DNA from 4 places in the Shewanella sp. DC2-4 genome. Region 1 is predicted to be linked to each of the others. Evidence: predicted binding sites of a transcription regulator. Region 1 holds the regulator's gene; each other region holds the start of a gene.
The links. The regulator LexA, encoded in region 1, represses DNA repair genes until DNA is damaged. The targets are predictions, from matches to a motif close to TACTGTATNNNNATACAGTA.

Region 1 (4,632 bases):
CTGGGTGTTGTCAGTATGCTATAAAAATCAATATCTTGATCGAAATAGCTGTAATGCCATTTCCATTGGGAACCCGTGACTTTTACGGTGAGATCGGCGTTGCTGGGATCTTCCATTGCGATTAAAGTTTTTGTCGCTGGAATCGCCATTAAGATCAAAATGATAAATGGCAGAATCGTCCAAGCGATTTCAACTTTAGTGCTTTCGTGAAAGTGGGACGCGACAGCGCCTTTGGATTTTCTGTGGTTGATCATGGCGTAAATCATGACGCCAAAGACCACTAGGCCTATTGCGCAGCAGATATACAAGATGGTCATGTGCAAGTGATAAACCTTGCCACTGATCTCGGTCACGCCAGGGGTCATGTTGAACCGCATGTCTGCGGCGGTCAACGGTGGTGCGAAAAGCACCACGAGTAAACAATACAACAATTGCTTCACAAGACTTCTCCTCTGCCAATTGCGAATAGCAACTACAAAGAAGAGCAACACAGTAAGTCTCAACTCTATGCAAACTCTTCAGTTCCCAAAAAAGCTTTTTTGACTTCAACGTGCGTTGGCGGCTGTTACTTTTAATCAAGTATTGTTACTGCTGGTAATTAGCCACGCTGGCACATACTGCTGAAATAAATCTGTTCTCTATTTTTAGTGGCGCTTCGAGTTCGATAAATACTCGATTCATTGACCACGGTGGGTGATATATCATCACCGACTTAATCAACCATACTTGCTGTTTAAATATTGATCAAGATCACTTATTTATCTAATTATCTGAAAAATTGCCAAAAAAAAGCCTCACATTCATAGGTGAGGCGGCTTTCAAGGTAAAAAATTAAATGAATATTTAGTGTACAGCGCTAAAAAAAGATTGCTGGCCGAAGAGATTGCCTTGCTCAATACGTACGTCTGCATGTAAGTGACTGTTTACGTCTTCAAGCACTATGCCCATAGCTCTGGCACTTTTAGCCACGATTTGTAGGCGTCGATTATCCCGCGCATCTAATGATTGAGTCCAAGTAATGACTGCACTGGACGTACCACTTGTCAGGGCTTTTTCCATCGCCCACAGGGTTTCGACTTCATCTTTAGCATGTACCAGCAAAACTCTATCCATACGCACACCCGCGTTAGCGAGCGTTTGCTTGTAGCCAATACTTGGTGGGTTGATGAGCACTAACCAACGGCCCTGTTGGCTTAACTGAGCGAGTTGTGCACTCAGATGAATTAATTCTTGGCGACCTTGAGTCTTAGTTGGCATGCAGGCGATAGGCGCATGGTGCCAGTCATAGTCGGCATCACGGACTTCATCGAGCCACAAGCCCGGATGGCGGGGGGCATTGCCAAGTAGTTTATTCATAGCCAATCTCCATTACGGATCACACCGACGGCGAGTCCTTCAATTGTTAAACTTTGGAAGCCTAAATCCACTTTAATCGGGGAGTAATCTTCATTTTCGGCATGTAGATAGACCACATTACCTTTTTTTTCGAAACGTTTAACAGTGACATCGTCATCGACTCTAGCGACAACCACTTGACCATTTCTAGCTTGTTCTACTTTATGAACTGCCAGTAAATCACCTTCGAGAATGCCGATATTTTTCATGCTGTCGCCTTTTACTCGCAGTAAAAAATCGGCGGCGGGATGGAACATGCTTGGGTCGACTTGGTAGTACTGTTCAACATGTTCTTGGGCGAGGATAGGTTCACCTGCGGCCACTTGGCCGATGAGCGGTAAACCTGTTTCAGTCAAATCTTCGATTTCCGCAGGCAGACGAATGCCCCGAGATGTGCCAGGCATGATCTCAATGCAGCCCTTTTTCGCCAACGCTTTAAGGTGTTCTTCAGCCGCATTGGCGCTCTTAAAACCTAAACGGGTTGCGATTTCTGCCCGAGTGGGTGGCATGCCAGTATCGGCAATATTTCGTTTAATTAGCTCTAAAATTTCAGCTTGGCGTGGCGTCAAAGGTCTCATGGTGTTTCCTGTTTTTCTATACAGTTACTGTTAGTATATACAGTATTATTTGCAGCGCAAGTATTAACCACTTTTTAGCTATGTTGGAGAGAATTAGCGAATATTGCCCATAGTCTGGTATTCTATCGGGCTAGTAAACGCACTTAATTGCATAAGAATAATGCCTAAACACGACTCTCTTTGGTTGAAATCATTACGTTGGATCCAAAAACACTTAGTGCACACTATTGTGGTGCCTCAGGATCCCTTTGCCGATCTGAATCTGGATGCTTCCAGACCCCTTGTTTATGTGATGAAAACAGAATCCCTCACTGACATCGCTGCTTTGAGCGAAATAACGGCTAAGTTAGGCTTACCAAGCCCTTATGAGCCTCTAGTGGCTAATGGTGTGATTGCGCCTCGGGTTGTCTGTCTTCAAGGACGTAAGCCACTGTTTGGCGAACGTGCTGGTAATGAGCCTTTCCTCGAATGCTTTATGCGTTTGTTAGCCGTGCATAAGGAACGTCCTGAATTGGATATTCAACTTGTGCCCGTGAGCTTGTATTGGGGTCGAACGCCGAGGGAAAGAAGACGACACTATGAAGGCGGCCGTATTTGAGCGGGAAAACCCGACTTGGCTACGCAAGTGCTTGATGATTCTGTTCTTAGGTCGACATAACTTCGTGCAGTTTTCGAATGCCGTATCCCTGCGTTACATGGCTGACGAACATGGCACCGACATGGGGATTGCCCATAAGTTAGCACGGGTTGCGCGCGTGCATTTCCGTCGTCAACGTAAGGTAATGACAGGGCCTGTGCTGCCAAACCGCCAAGCACTGTTTCATTCGTTGCTCAAATCTGAGTCGCTGCGCAAAGCGATTCAAGAAGAAGCCGCCAGTAAAAAGATTTCTGAGACCCAAGCGCGCGAGACGGCTATTGAGTATCTCGATGAAATCGCTGCCGATTACTCAGATAGTTTAGTGCGTATTGCTGAGCGTTTCTTAACTTGGCTGTGGAACAAGCTTTACAGCGGGATCAACATTAAAGGTGCCGAGCAAGTTCGCCAGCTGCACCACGACGGCCACGAAATTGTTTATGTGCCTTGCCATCGTAGCCACATGGATTACCTACTGTTATCGTATATTTTGTATTATCAAGGCATGGTTCCGCCGCACATTGCTGCTGGCATTAACCTCAATTTCTGGCCCGCGGGACCTATGTTCCGTCGCGGTGGTGCCTTCTTCATCCGCCGTAGTTTTAATGGTAACAAGCTGTACACCGCAGTATTTCGTGAGTATTTAGATCAGCTGTTTGCTAAAGGTTATTCAGTGGAATACTTCTCCGAAGGTGGCCGTTCACGTACTGGCCGTCTGTTGGCGCCGAAAACTGGCATGATCGCCATGACGATGAACAGCGTACTGCGCGGTATTGAACGTCCTGTCACACTTGTGCCTGTGTATTTAGGCTATGACCATGTGATGGAAGTGGCGACTTACCATAAAGAGTTAAGCGGTAAGAAAAAGAAAAAAGAATCTGTGTGGCAGGTGTTCGGTGCCATTCGCAAATTAGGTAATTTTGGCCAAGGTTATGTGAATTTTGGCGAGCCTATTACCCTGCAAAATTTCTTAAATGAGCGTGCGCCAAACTGGCGTGCTGAGTTGGCCGATGATCCCGAGCAGAAACCAAGTTGGTTAACGCCAGCGGTAAACGTGCTGGCTAATCGGGTGATGACGCGTATCAATGATGCCGCAGCCGCGAGTTCTGTGACTTTGACTAGCTTAGTTTTACTGGCGACAGATCAAAACGCCTTAGAACGTAGTCTGCTGGAGCGTCAGCTTGATTTGTATCTGACCCTACTCAAAAAAGTGCCTTACACTTCTTATACATCTGTTGCCGAAGGTGATGGTAAGCATTTAGTGCAGCAAGGTTTAGAGCTGAACAAGTTTGTTGTTAGTGCCGATCCTTTAGGGGAAATAGTGTCTATTGAAGCGAGTCAGGCTGTGTCTATGACTTACTATCGTAACAATATCATTCACTTATTTATTGTTCCTTCATTAATTGCGAGTTGTTTAACCCATAATGAACAGATCCTGCGCCAGCAAGTGGTTTCAATCGTTGCCGATTTTTATCCACTGCTAAAAGCCGAACTCTTCATGGGAATTAAAGACTTACCAGCCTATGTTGAGCAAGTGCTGGATTTCCTGATTGGGCAAGATTTAGTGGTTGAGACTGATACCTTAACTGTCGTGCCTGAGCACTCAAGCCAATTATTGTTGTTAGCCAGTTCAGTGAGTGAAACTCTGCAACGCTACGCTATTATTTTCAATCTGTTAGCGAACAGACCTAAAATGGAGCGCTCAGAACTTGAGTCTGAGAGCCATTTACTCGCCCAGCGTTTAGGGGCTTTACATGGCATTACCGCGCCTGAGTTCTATGATAAAAAACTTTACGGCACCTTGAGCGTTAAGCTCAAAGAATTGGGATATCTGGCGGATAGTGAAGATAAGTCCAATATCAATCGCATACGAGATCAGGCCAATAGCTTATTACGTCCGTCAGTGAGACAAACGATAGTGGCGAGTGTCACCGCGGAGCACACAGTTTAATGGCAAATCATATGAATGCGGCTAAGCATAAGCCCGCAGGTAAGTCCTTGCTTGGTGGTGCCATGATTATTGCT
Region 2 (4,632 bases), 4.3 Mb from region 1:
AATCTGTGTTGCTCATCGATAATAATTAACGCGAGTTTGCTAAAGACTACATGCTGCTGGAAGATGGCATGGGTCCCAATTACCATCTGGGCTGCGCCAGATTCAATATCCGCAAGGGATTGGGCTCTGACCTTACCTTTGAGTTTGCCCGCCAGCCAACCGACCTTAAGCCCGAGTGGCTCAAACCAAGCGGCAAAGTTAGTCGCATGCTGCTCGGCCAATAGCTCGGTTGGCGCCATCATGGCAACTTGATAACCGTTTTCAATCGCTTGCAATGCCGCCATCGCCGCGACTAAGGTTTTACCTGAGCCAACATCCCCTTGCACTAAGCGCATCATAGGGTGCGGCTGTTCTAAATCTTTGCCTATATCAGCCACGACTCTTTGCTGGGCGCCAGTCGGCTTAAAGGGCAAAGCCGCGAGGAAGGGATTGAGCAACTGCCCCGTGGCCTGCATGGTGACAGCGGCATCTAAATTACTGCGCTGCCTTAGGCGTAACATACTGAGATTGTGGGCGAGTAATTCTTCCTGCACGAGTCGTTGCTGGGCTGGGTGTTGGCCTAGCTCTAAATCGAACTGAGAGATCCCCGCAGGAGGACGATGTAGCGTCTGCAGCGCTTGTTTAAGGCTGATGTTGTTAGGTTGCAATTGCGGTGGTAGCAGCTCAGTTAAGCCACCCTCTTCTAGCAATACCAAGGCTTGCTCCGTCAGCTTTAGCCAACTCGCCTGTTTTAAGCCCTCAGTCGTGGGATAAATCGGCGTTAGGGTATCACTCAGGTGAACATCTTCACCGGGATACACCACTTTATATTCTGGATGCACTATCTCAGCTTGATGACTACCACGGCGCACTTCACCATAGGCGCGGATCATCAAACCATTTTGCATGGCATTACGCTGAGCAACGGAAAAGTTAAAGAAGCGCAGGCTTAAGCTGCCCGTATCGTCGCGCACATTGCAGACCAGCATGCGCTTGCGGCCTTGGATGATTTGTGTCGATTGGATTTCAGCTTCTATAGTGCCATAACCGCCTAGGCTGAGGGCGGCAATGGGATAGATTTGGGTTCTATCTTCGTAGCGCAGGGGTAAGTGAAACAGCAGATCTTGTACTGTTGTGATGCCGAGCTTTGCGAGTTTCTCCGCGACCTTTTTGGCGACGCCTTTGAGGTCGGTGATCGGAACAAGATCCAATTGCTGCAAGTCGTTAGCACTCAATCACTGTGAATTTATACATATATTAACAGAGAATAAGCGTAAGGCAATCTCAAGGGGAATTAGGGTGTTATCAAATTTTGTTTGGAAGCATAGCTAATATCTTTTTGCGACCTTAAGGCCGCAAAATTGTTGATAAGATATCGTTAGGCTGAAAGCGTGGTTAACTGTGAGTGTTATTACAACCAGCCTTTTTGCTTGGCAATGCGGGCTGCATCGATTCGATTACTGGCATTGAGCTTGGCTATGGCTTCTGAGAGGTAGTTGCGAACAGTCCCTTCGGCGATAAAAAGAGTTTCGGCGATGTCGGAGGTGGATTTGCCTTCGCTAGCGAGGCGAAGAGCGCGGCGTTCTTTGTCGTTGAGCGGGTCGACATCGCCAATCGCCATCATGGCAAGTTCAGGATCGATCACTCGTTTTCCCGCCATCACTTGTTGAATCGCGTTGACTAAGGTTTCCGAGGGCGCATCTTTAAGCAGAAAGCCGCCCACACCCGCTTCGATGGCACGTTTAATATAGCCCGCACGGCCGAAGGTGGTAATGACCACTATCTTGGTTTGGCTATGTTGCTCCTTTAACCATGTGGCCAGCTCTAAGCCTGTGCGGCCGGGCATTTCGATATCCGTTAGCAAGAGATCAAAGCTTTGCTGTTTGAGTAAGCTTAGAGCTTCGTCGCCGTCACTCGCTTGGGTGATACTAAAACCCCCTGCAAGCGTAAGGAGTGCGGCGAGTGCTCCTCGCACCATAGCTTGATCTTCCGCCAATAAAATCTTCATTAATGTGTTGCTCCCTGCAAAGGTAAACTGACGGTAAAGGTATATCCCTGTTCGAGATTATAGCTCAAGCTGCCGCCTAAACTGTCGAGACGCTCGCGTATACCAGTGAGGCCATTACCCTCTATAAAAGGTTTGGCCGCGGCATTGTCTTTGACTTCGAGCAGCAGGCGGTCTGATTGCTTAGAAAAGTGGATAGAGCATTCACTTGCACCGCTATGGCGAAGAATATTATTAATGAGTTCGGTGAGGATCAAACTCAGTTGGCTTTCTGTGCTTGCACCTAGCTTGGGTAGCTCACCACTGAGCTCGACACTTAAGCCTTTATCCCTTAATGATTTACAAAGCTGCGTCACGCAACTCTCTAGGCCCTTGTGTTTGTAGTCTGACACTGTGTGGCGGATCTGGCTTAAACTTTCCCTCGCAATTTGTCCTAGCTCAATCAATTGGGTTGATGCGAGTTCATATTCTTGTTTTGCGATAAGCTTTTCGGCTAGCTCAGCCTTAAGGGCGATGGAAGAAAGGCTATGCCCCATAATGTCGTGTAGATCCCGCGCGATACGTTCACGCTCAAGCATAGTGGCCAAGGTGGTAATTTCTTGGGCACTTTGCTGTTCTTTCAATTTATGCCGATAACGTCTGCGTTCGGCGACACCAAACATGCCCACGCCGAGCACTAATCCCGAGCCGTAAAGTGGAAAGTAGTAACTGTTAAAGTGGTAAATCTCATTGAGGGCAAACAACAGGCCGATGAGGGCTGCAATAGCCAACAGACAGGTCCGGAGAGGATAAAAAAAGCCAATGAAGAAGGCGGCAAAGGTAAATAGCGAGATAGAGCCTGGGTTGATTGGTGTGATCGCTATTGCTATGGCCACCATAATGAGAATGGGCAGATAGGCGCTACGGCTATTGCACTTATAGGTCCAAAAATAACTGGCAATAAAAGGGATTAACACGGCAAAACTGAGGGCGATTTTCCAGCTTGGATAGGGATTTATGGCAAGTGGGATCAGATAAAACACTAAGTTTATCAAATACACCCAAGCAAGTTTTCGTTCGAGCTGAAGGGGAGTGCTTATCATGATGCCTCTGTGTCACTGAGTTGGTTGTTGAATGCCCACCGATGGCATCTGTTTTAATTTATTCTTTTTAGGGATTGGCGCTATCGTCAGCGCCATAGATCCCCGTTAACAACTTTGTCTATTTTGCACTTAATTGCTGATTTTGTTGAAGCAAAAATTTTGCCCAACCATAATCTGCTTGTACTTTGATCGCTTGTTGCCAATCTTCAATCGCGCCTTGGCTATCACCTAATTCCTGTTTAGCGAGCCCGCGCCACGTGTAGGCTTCGGCTTCACCCCAGCAAATGTTGTCGCAAGGCTGGGCGAATCTTTCTATGGCCGTAGTGGCTAAGGTCTTAGCATTTTGCATGCTGCCGCCAAATATGGCTGGGGTGTTATAGGCGGCGATGGCTTTAACAAGCGCTACCCGTGGATTTTGTGGTTCTAATTGTTCGGCACCGGCAATCGCCTTGGCGGATTTCATGCCGAGCGTTGCACCTTTGCTATTGTCTAAGGCGATTTGCATGCCATAAACCGACGATAATAGCGCGAGGGATTCTGCATTCGCTTGGCTGGTTTCGAGTGCTTCTAATGTGGTTTGCGCTGCACTCAGTGCGCTGCTAGCGAGTGTTTTCTGCCCCATTACATTGGCACTGATGGCTAAGCGATAGTTCGCATAGGCTTTATCATAATCTTGAGTGCTGCCGCTCAGTTGTTGTAATTGCGTTAGATTCATCGCATTCGAGGCCGCGTCTACGTTGGTGATGCTAGTGTTTGATGGCGTTGCTGCAAACGAGTGAGTACTGATAAGCACAAAGCTGGAGGCGAGGAGTAATGTTTTCATGGTATTTCCTTATTGAGTGAGTTTCCCAATGTTTGGGTACGGGCTCATTATCAGAAATTCGATAGAAGAAGTGCAGACACAAAGGTCATGGCTTTGGCATGACAAATGTCATCAGTTGAGTTGTGTGCTTATATTTTTTATGAGGTGTGCTTTAAAGAAGGTGCGTGATGAATAAAGGACTGCAATACCTAGAGAGCAAAACACCGGAGAGGCTCCGGTGTTTTTTTATCGTAAATGAGCAGCTAAGTGTTATACCACAGCTTGAGTGCTCGCTTGGTTTATTAGGTAGCCCAAGTAACCTAAGTAGCACAGTAGTAATACTGAACCTTCGCGGCGGCCAATACGAAATCCTGTCCAAGCGAAAGGTAAAATCATGATGGCAAATGCCAACATCACGATGAAATCAAAGGGTTGGAAGCCAAGTGATGATACCGGCTGTACTATTGCAGTAATACCTAAAATACCCAAAATATTGAATATGTTAGAACCGACAACGTTACCTATGGCTATGTCACTCTGACCTTTCAGTGCCGCTAGAACAGAAGTTACTAACTCTGGCATACTGGTACCAATCGCCACGATCGTTAAGCCGATAATGACTTCACTGATACCGAAGGTCTTGGCTAAATCTACTGCGCCGTTGACAAACAAAATACCGCCACCGACTAACATACCAATACCGACTAAGATAAATAGGGCTGAAAGTAGCGGATTATTTGGACCCGCTTCAATCTCTTCCTCTT
Region 3 (4,632 bases), 2.1 Mb from region 1:
TTATCTTCCTTGGCCATCATCCTCCATAGTTTCTGCAGGTTTTCGAGCCTTTGCAGCATAAATCCGGTTTCGGCCAATAGCGCTTCGGATTGATGTTTAGGAATGTCGCCATCTTTAATCGCCTCTGCCAGCAGTGACAGCATTTTATTAAACTGCTTGAGGGCAAGATTAGAGGTCACTGCAAGGTTTTCGGCGAGAATGAGTAATGACTCTGGTAGTTTGCCGTGCTCAAAACGCAGACGGTTTTCAGGATTGGCAAAGTGTTTGGTCTGGGTATCGCAATAGTGGGCCACTTGATTGAGCTGGGCGATAAGATCGCCTAAGTGATCCTGCATCGCCTGCGCAGGAGCAATAATGTTGTTGCTCTTTATTTGGTTTTGCAACTTAGCGCAGGTTTTGCCAATTTTTTCGAGCCAGTCGCATGCGCCCCTCAGCGTGGCCTGAGCACTGGAGAAATCCCGCGCCACAATGGGTAAGTGATGTGCCTCATCGATAACATAAAACACGTCTTCTGGATCGGGCAAAATCACGCCGCCACCTAGCTCTAAATCGGCGAATAACAAGCTGTGGTTGGCGATGAGTACATCCCAGGTATCGACATCTTCACGGGCTTTATGAAACGGACAATTTCTGTGGCTGGCGACTTGACGATGACAGCTGTGTTTGTCGCAGGCGATTTGTTGCCACAGGTGATCGGGCAGCGGCACGGCTAAGGTGTCGATTTCGCCGTTCCAGCGACCTTCGTTATAGTCTTTTAACAGGCCATGCATCATAGCCACTTGGCTATTGTCAGGTTTAGTTTGCCACATGGCCATTTGTGTACTGTTGTCGTCACCGATGAGCATCGCCAGTTTCGATAGACACACATAACGTTGTCGACCTTTGACTAGGCCAAAGCGGAAATTTAAGCCGGATTGCTCAAGGAAGAAGGGCAAGTCTTTATGCAGTAATTGTTCTTGCAGGGCGACGGTCGCGGTGGCGATACAGACTTTTTTCTTGCTCGCTAGTGCCAGTGGGATGGTACCGAGAATATAAGACAATGATTTACCGATCCCAGTCCCTGCTTCGACCACTATGATGCGTCTATCTTTGTCATAGTCGCCGGCGAGGGTCTTAGAGATTTCCGCCACCATATAGTTTTGTTCGCGGCGCGGCCTAAAATTAGGCAAGGCGGTAGCGATATCCTTATAGATGGCGCGGATCTGGGTTTTTACATTGTCAGGTAACATGCGTCACTACTTTATCGAATTAATGCTGTACATAATAACAGTGATTGCATAGCCTAAGAAACTTTTCTGCCATTTGGCGGCATTTAAATTGAGGAACCATCTAAATTGACTAGCTATGCGATTTGGGAACTCATGCGATGAAGTCAGAGGCTACCGCGGCCGTTAGTGTACAAGGTCGAGTCTTAACACGCCATGCGATTCATCGTCATGGGAGTTTAGTGTTGCAGTATTATCTGGCTACCGCCCAAGGCCCTGTGCTGGTGGAAGTGCAAGGCACTGAACACATTTGTTTTTGTCATCAAACTGATGTCACGGCTTTGCAGTTGCAAACGCCGGGTCAAGCATTGCGGTTTGTACCGTTAGCGCTCAAAAGCTTTAAAGGCGGCGCGGTTAGTGGTGTTTATGCTAAATCTAGCAATAGTTTACGTACCTTACAGCGCATCGCTAAAGATGCCGATATCCCTTTATTTGAAGCCGACATTCGCCCCGAACAGCGTTATTTAATCGAGCGGTTTGTGGCGCTGGATGTGGCATTTTTAGGGCATTTCTCTGCGACGAGTAACATACACGCGCCGACTAGCGACAGTCTTGAGGCTAACTCGCTGCCCGTGTTTATCGCCGAGCGGGCTAAGAGTATTGCCCCTTTAACGGCTGTACATTTCCGCTGTATTTCACTGGATTTTGAATGCAGCTTTGAAGGTTTACTCTATTCAGTTGCACTATATGGTCAATACAGTGGCCGAGACGAAGAGCAAGACAGTCTCAAGCAGACTTATGAAAAAGTGATTATGGTGGGTGAGGCTGAATCAAACTCTCCCGAATATATTGAATGGGTGGCCGATGAGGCTGCACTCATTCATCGATTAATCGCGTGGTTCCATGAGTTTGATCCTGACTTTGTCATAGGTTGGTCAGTGGTGAGTTTTGACCTCGCACTCTTGTCACGCCGGGCATTATTACACCGTATTCCGCTCACCATTGGCCGCGGAGGGGCAAAGCTTGAGTGGAAAGTCGATAATAAATTTCGGCCAGAAACCTTAGTTTTACCGGGCCGTGTGGTACTCGATGGTATCGATTGGCTTAAGGCGGCTTTCTATCATTTTGAGCGGTTTTCGTTGGAATTTGTTTCGCGGAAATTATTAGGTGAAGGCAAGGCCATTCATAACGTGGATAATCGCGTTGAAGAAATTGATCAGTTGTTTAAGGCCAATAAACAAGCCTTAGCCCATTACAATCTTACTGACAGCCGTCTGGTGTGGGATATTTTTAGTCATACTCAATTATGGGAGTTCGCCCTCGCGCGAGCTGAACTAACAGGTTTAGAGTTGGGGCGGGTTGGGGCTTCGGTGGCGGCATTTAATCATTTGTATTTACCGCATTTACATCGAGCCGGTTATGTCGCACCCGATGCTCCTGCGAGTGATGGGATCGAAAGCCCCGGTGGCTATGTGATGGATTCTGTACCGGGACTTTATAAGCATATTTTAGTGTTCGATTTTAAAAGTCTATATCCCTCCATTATTCGTACCTTTTTGATCGACCCTAAGGGATTAATTGAAGGCTTGCAATTGCCCGAGTCTGACTGTGTTGTGGGGTTTCTCGGTGGCCGTTTCAGTCGGCAACAGCCCATTTTACCTAAGCTTATCCAAACATTATCTGAGCAGCGCGAAAAGGCCAAACGTGAGCACAATGCGCCTTTATCCCAAGCGATAAAAATTATCATGAACTCGTTGTATGGGGTTTTAGGTTCTCAAGGTTGTGTTTTCCACGATGCAAAGTTAGCAAGTTCGATCACTATGCGCGGCCATCAAATCATGAAACAAACCCGCGCATGGATAGAAGAGATGGGCTATCAAGTGATTTACGGCGATACGGATTCGACCTTTGTCTGGCTTGGCAGCGAGCCAGATCTCTCAGACATTAACGCCTTAGGTAACACTCTGGCGCGGGAAATTAATGCTAAGTGGCAGGCTAAGATCGGTGAAGATCATCAAGTTGAGAGTTTTCTCGAGTTACAGTTTGAACGCCACTATGAGCAGTTTTTTATGCCGACCTTAAGAAGGTCGTTAGAAGGCAGTAAAAAACGTTATGTTGGCGCGTGGCGTAATGCGAGCGATGAACTTGAGCTTACTTTTAAAGGTATGGAGCAAGTGCGCAGTGATTGGAGCCCTTTAGCGCGCAAAGTTCAAGAGTCACTCTATGAACGGATGTTTAACCAAAGGGATATCAGTGTTTATTTGGCCAGTGTGTTTGAAAAGCTGCTTGATGGTGAGTTGGATGATGATTTGGTATTTCGCAAACGTATGCGACGCAATATTGAAGATTACACGGCTAAATCTTCTCCCCATGTTAAAGTCGCTCAACAATTATGCGACCTAACAGGAGATGCATCTTTTGGCAAGCGTGGGGCGCAGATTGATTATCTGATTACTGTAAATGGACCGGAATCCTTACTGTACAGAACGTCACCAATTGATTACCAATACTACATTGATAAGCAAATTGGCCCTATTGCCGAGCCTGTTTTTTCGATAATGAAACTAAACTACATGGATATTGCGTCAAAGCAGTTGCTGTTAATATAGTGTTTTTAATGTTCTTTATGTGTTGCGCAGGGTGGCGAATGTAGCGTTTTAACCTGTTTTGTAGAGGTTAACTGGTTTGTTTTTGTGATGTTAATCGACATATTCTTTAGGTTTAGCTTTGAGGGAATATTGAAAGTTTGCTACCCTTTAAGAGGAAATTGTAAGGAAATATAACAACGGAATGACGTTGACAGAACATAAACAAAAAAGGTTAAGCACCAAATGAACAAGACGTTAGTAGCAACTGCGCTTGCAGCAATTTTTTTAGTTCCATCAGTCTCAGCTATCGAGATCTATAAAGATAATAAAAATGCCGTAGAAATCGGTGGTTTTATTGATGCACGCGTGATCAACACTCAAGGGGAAACAGAGGTTGTTAACGGCGCATCTCGCATTAATTTTGGTTTTAATCGTGAGTTGACTGACGGTTGGAAAGCATTTGCTAAATTGGAATGGGGTGTGAACCCTGTTGGTAGTAGCGACATCGTCTATAACAATCGCTTCGAATCTGTTCAAGAAGAGTTCTTTTATAACCGTTTAGGTTACGCTGGTCTGTCCCATGACACTTATGGAACACTGACTATTGGTAAGCAGTGGGGCGCTTGGTACGATGTCGTTTACAACACTAACTACGGTTTTGTGTGGGACGGTAACACTGCAGGTGTTTACACTTATAATAAAGATGATGGCGCGGTAAACGGTGTTGGTCGTGGTGATAAAACAGTTCAATATCGCAATGCATTTGGCGATGTAAGCTTTGCAGTTCAAGCACAATTGAAAAACAGCAGCTTCTATACCTGTGATACAACGGATGATAT
Region 4 (4,632 bases), 3.4 Mb from region 1:
TTAAATAAGCCACCCTCGATTGTCACTTGCACTGTGGTTTCACTGTAACAATAAGCCGGATAAAACTGGGCTAAGTACTGGCGAGCAACATGAAGATATAACTGCCTCTCACGCTGACTCAAGCTAGATAAGTTAGCCGTCTTCTCTGTGGGGACGATTGCGTGATGGGCGTCCACTTTTTTATCATCCCATGCTTTAGATTTAAGACGGGGATCGGGTGCATCAGCACCTTGCAATAACTCAGCAGCACCGTCACTTATCGCCTTAAGTACCGAAGGCGCAAGGTTATGTTGCTCAACGGGTAAATAACGACTGTCGGAGCGTGGGTAAGTAATGAGTTTATGACGTTCATACAAACTTTGGCAGGTATCGAGCACATCCTTAGCACTCATGCCAAACCGTTTCGCCGCATCAATTTGCAACGCGGATAAGCTGTAGGGCAATGGTGGATTCTGTTTCTTGTCCTTAGCCACTAATTGAGTGACTAAGGCGGGTTTATCACTGATGCGACTCACCACATTTTGCGCTAGCCCTCTCGCTAACACTCGTCCTTCTTCATCCATATAGGGCTGACAAGCTTCGCTAGGTTGCCACTTGGCGCTGAAGGTTTCTTGCTTCTCGGTCGCCAAATGCGCTAGTACTTCATAAAAAGGTTTAGATTGAAAGTGGGCAATCTCTTCATCACGGCGCACCACTAGCCCAAGCAATGGCGTTTGTACTCGGCCGACGGATAACACGCCTTGATAACCGACCTTTTTACCTTGGATGGTGTACGCGCGGGTCATATTCATGCCATAGAGCCAATCGGCACGACTGCGGGCTAATGCCGATGTGGATAAAGGAATAAACTCGCGATTGCTGCGTAGCTGCGTTAGCGCCCGTTTTACAGCTTGTGGGTTTAAGTCACTGATCAGTAAACGCTGAGTTTGATGTAGCTTGTCCCCCGTCACGCCAAGATAGGCAATCACTTCATCCACGAGTAACTGCCCTTCACGGTCGGGATCGCCCGCATTAACCAAGGTGTTGGCTTGTTTGACTAATCGTTTTAGCACTGTGAGTTGACTGCGGGTTGCGGCCTTAGGTTTGAGTTGCCACTTGTCTGGCACTATTGGTAGGTGCTCAAACTTCCATGCTTTAAATTCAGGATTATAGGCGTCAGGTTCTGCTTGTTCGAGCAAGTGACCGACACACCAAGACACACAATCGCCATTGGCGGCTTCGATAAATCCATCGCCTTTTTTATGGGGTTTAGGCAATACATCGGCAATGGCCCGCCCTAGGCTAGGTTTTTCTGCGATATAAAGGATCATACAAACACCAAACACTGGATATAATTACAGTATAATTTAGCCCAAACGCCTGTTGAGTGCAAATTTCTGTAGTAAACCGTGCTTAAATGTCAAAGCTTAAGTGTAAATTTAATTGCGAATGATTCTCAACAAGGCATAAGATACATTAAATGACTAAGGAGTAACTATGAGACAATTTGCAATAAATGCGCGACAAGCAATGACAATAACTCCAGCATTAATATTAAGATTCAATCAGTTATTGATATTCCATAGCTTAATGTTACTCGCATTAAGCATGCTCACCAGTACCTGGCTGGGACAAATGAAAATCATCGATATGCCGTTAGCATGGGGATTCATTCTCGTCATTCCTATTGCTGTGAGTTTATCTCTATTACTCAGCCATCAAATCACGCGCCATAGCTTAAGCAGCTTATTCGGCGTGTGGATGCTACTTTGGGTAATGGGATAACTGACATTCATAATAAATCACTACCGTATTTCGAGTTAACTCGCCCCTCTGCTCTATTTATCCATGCTAAAACTCAATTTCAAAACACATTGATTTCAAATATTTAACATTTTAACTATGAAGCTCCCTAAAAAATAGTTATGTTGAGTATCTTGGATATTTACAAAAAATGTCTTAATCAAAAGTGAATGTCCTAACTCAACATCTGTTGAATAACCGTAAACCTAAAAACTCTGCTAAAACAACACAATAAAGGAATCGGAGTCTATGAATGAGATTGTCAACGCGATCAATAGTGTAATTTGGAGCCCTGCACTTATTTTTCTTTGCCTAGGTGTCGGGCTCTATTTCTCCCTTCGCACTCGATTTTTACAGCTGCGCCATCTGCCAGAAATGATCCGCCTGATGTTTGATGGTAAGAGTACTGATGCGGGAGTGTCGTCTTTTCAAGCACTCGCGATGACATTAGCGGGTCGAGTCGGTACAGGTAACATTGCAGGGGTCGCCACAGCAATCACCTTTGGTGGTCCTGGCGCTTTATTTTGGATGTGGATGGTTGCCTTTCTCGGTGCCAGCTCCGCCTTCGTTGAATCTACCTTAGGTCAAGTCTATAAAGAAAAAATCAATGGCGAGTATCGTGGTGGGCCTGCTTTTTATATTGAAAAAGGCTTAGGCATGAAATGGTATGCATGGGTATTTGCAATTGCGACCATATTTGCTTGCGGGATCCTGCTGCCGGGCGTACAAGCTAACTCGATAGGTTCAAGTTTAAAAACCGCTTTCAACATAGATCCTAATGTGACTGCAGCCATACTGGCTATGCTTCTTGGCTTTATCATTTTTGGCGGTGTAAAACGTATCGCTCACTTTGCCAGTGCCGTCGTCCCCTTTATGGCACTGGGTTACATCATAGTGGCTTGTGTCATCATAGCGCTAAATATTGGCCAGCTACCGGGTATTTTATGGTTAATTATCAAAAGTGCCTTTGGCTTTGATGCGGGTTTTGGTGCCATTTTAGGCTTAGCCATCATGTGGGGGGTAAAGCGGGGTATTTACTCCAACGAAGCGGGTCAAGGTACAGCGCCACATGCCTCATCTGCAGCGGCGGTAAGCCATCCAGCCAAACAAGGGTTAGTTCAAGCTTTTTCTGTGTATATCGACACCTTATTCGTTTGCTCTGCAACTGGTTTCATGCTGCTTATTACAGGACTGTATAATGTTCAGGGCCCAGACGGTGCGGCGCTCTATACCGGCATTGCCGGAGTCGCTGCAGGACCAGGCTACGTACAAACGGCAATGGAAAGTATGATGCCAGGATTTGGCAATATCTTTGTGGCTATCGCACTCTTCTTCTTCGCCTTTACGACCATAGTGGCTTATTACTACATTGCCGAGACCAACATTGCCTATATCAACCGTAAAGTAAATCATCCTTGGTTCATGGTCGTTCTCAAAGTCGTGATCATTGGCTCAACCGTATACGGCACAGTTAAAACGGCTGATATGGCTTGGGGAATGGGTGACATTGGTGTTGGACTCATGGCATGGCTCAATATTATTGCCATTATTCTATTAAGGAAAACCGCATTCACTTGCCTAAAAGATTATGAATCACAGCAAGCACTCGGCATAGAGCCACTTTTTGACCCGGTAAAACTGGGTATTAAAAATGCGGATTACTGGGTTGAACGTAAACACGCTGAAGAAAATGTAATGACTGAAACAACACAACGCATAAATACGTAGACGTTATCACGATGATCCGTTAAGCAAATATAAGCCATTAAAAAGCCAGTGATTTCTCACTGGCTTTTTTGTATCGTTTAGAACAAAAATAACACAAAATTTACGATACTGAATGACCCACAATCTTTATGGGTGACAGACGTTATGCAGCTCTAAGTTAGTGCCGATATCTTTATTTCGATCGGCTTTAGCATCATCATTACGCAGTTGCGTCAAGTGATCTAAATACGCTTGGTCAACGTCGTTCGTGATGTAGTGACCATCAAATACGGACGTTTCGAAACGTTTAATTGCAGGATTCTCCATTCTTACCGCTTCAATTAAATCGGGTAAGTCTTGGAAAATAATGCCATCAGCACCAATTAACTTGGCGATTTCATCGGCATCACGACCGTGTGCAATAAGCTCATTCGACGTTGGCATGTCAATACCGTACACGTTCGGGAAACGAATTTCCGGTGCGGCAGAGGCAAAGTACACTTTCTTAGCACCTGCTTCACGGGCCATTTCGATGATTTGCTCTGAGGTCGTACCGCGAACGATAGAGTCGTCCACCAGCAAGACATTTTTGCCTTTGAACTCAGTGTTAATCGCATTCAACTTACGACGCACTGACTTCTTACGCTCCTGTTGACCAGGCATGATGAAGGTACGGCCAATATAACGGTTTTTCACAAAACCTTGGCGGTACGGTAAGTCCATGCAACGGGCAATCTCCAGCGCGATATCGCAAGAGGTTTCAGGAATAGGAATAACCACGTCGATATCGTGATCGTACCATTCTTTCTTAATCTTCTCGCCAAGCTTAGCGCCCATGTTGACGCGACTTGCATATACAGACACTTTGTCGATCGTCGAATCTGGACGGGCAAAATAGACGAATTCGAAGATACAAGGTGCATAGCTAGGCTCGGCTGCACATTGACGGGTATACAGCTGACCGTCAATTGAAACATAAATCGCTTCACCCGGTGCCACATCACGCATCACTTCAAAGCCAACAGCATCGAGTGCCACGCTTTCAGAAGCCACCATGTATTCAGTGCCAGTGGCGGTTTCGTGCTTACCTAATACTAAAGGACGAATACCAAATGGGTCACGGAACGCAACTAAGCCTTGACC

Region 2: a site for LexA is predicted at 1,216-1,235, ahead of recG (ATP-dependent DNA helicase RecG). Genes of this name have one in related genera too.
Region 3: a site for LexA is predicted at 1,253-1,272, ahead of dinG (ATP-dependent DNA helicase DinG). Genes of this name have one in related genera too.
Region 4: a site for LexA is predicted at 1,323-1,342, ahead of HQQ92_RS06645 (DNA topoisomerase III). Genes of this name have one in related genera too.

The regions. Positions count from the first base shown of each region.
Region 1 is NZ_JABRVR010000002.1:4,693,730-4,698,361, reverse strand. Features, by position in the region: gene coxB (cytochrome c oxidase subunit II) at 1-440, opposite strand, end outside; gene HQQ92_RS21290 (cell division inhibitor SulA) at 844-1,356, opposite strand; gene lexA (transcriptional repressor LexA) at 1,353-1,973, opposite strand; partial or broken gene plsB (glycerol-3-phosphate 1-O-acyltransferase PlsB) at 2,134-4,558, shown strand; gene mtr (tryptophan permease) at 4,558-4,632, shown strand, end outside.
Region 2 is NZ_JABRVR010000002.1:344,786-349,417, forward strand. Features, by position in the region: gene recG (ATP-dependent DNA helicase RecG) at 1-1,199, opposite strand, end outside; gene HQQ92_RS02165 (DNA-binding response regulator) at 1,391-1,987, opposite strand; gene HQQ92_RS02170 (sensor histidine kinase) at 1,987-3,066, opposite strand; gene HQQ92_RS02175 (tetratricopeptide repeat protein) at 3,185-3,889, opposite strand; gene HQQ92_RS02180 (calcium/sodium antiporter) at 4,139-4,632, opposite strand, start outside.
Region 3 is NZ_JABRVR010000002.1:2,558,593-2,563,224, reverse strand. Features, by position in the region: gene dinG (ATP-dependent DNA helicase DinG) at 1-1,229, opposite strand, end outside; gene HQQ92_RS12065 (DNA polymerase II) at 1,367-3,814, shown strand; gene HQQ92_RS12060 (porin) at 4,037-4,632, shown strand, end outside.
Region 4 is NZ_JABRVR010000002.1:1,332,882-1,337,513, reverse strand. Features, by position in the region: gene HQQ92_RS06645 (DNA topoisomerase III) at 1-1,310, opposite strand, end outside; gene HQQ92_RS06640 (hypothetical protein) at 1,477-1,764, shown strand; gene HQQ92_RS06635 (sodium:alanine symporter family protein) at 2,032-3,510, shown strand; gene purF (amidophosphoribosyltransferase) at 3,637-4,632, opposite strand, start outside.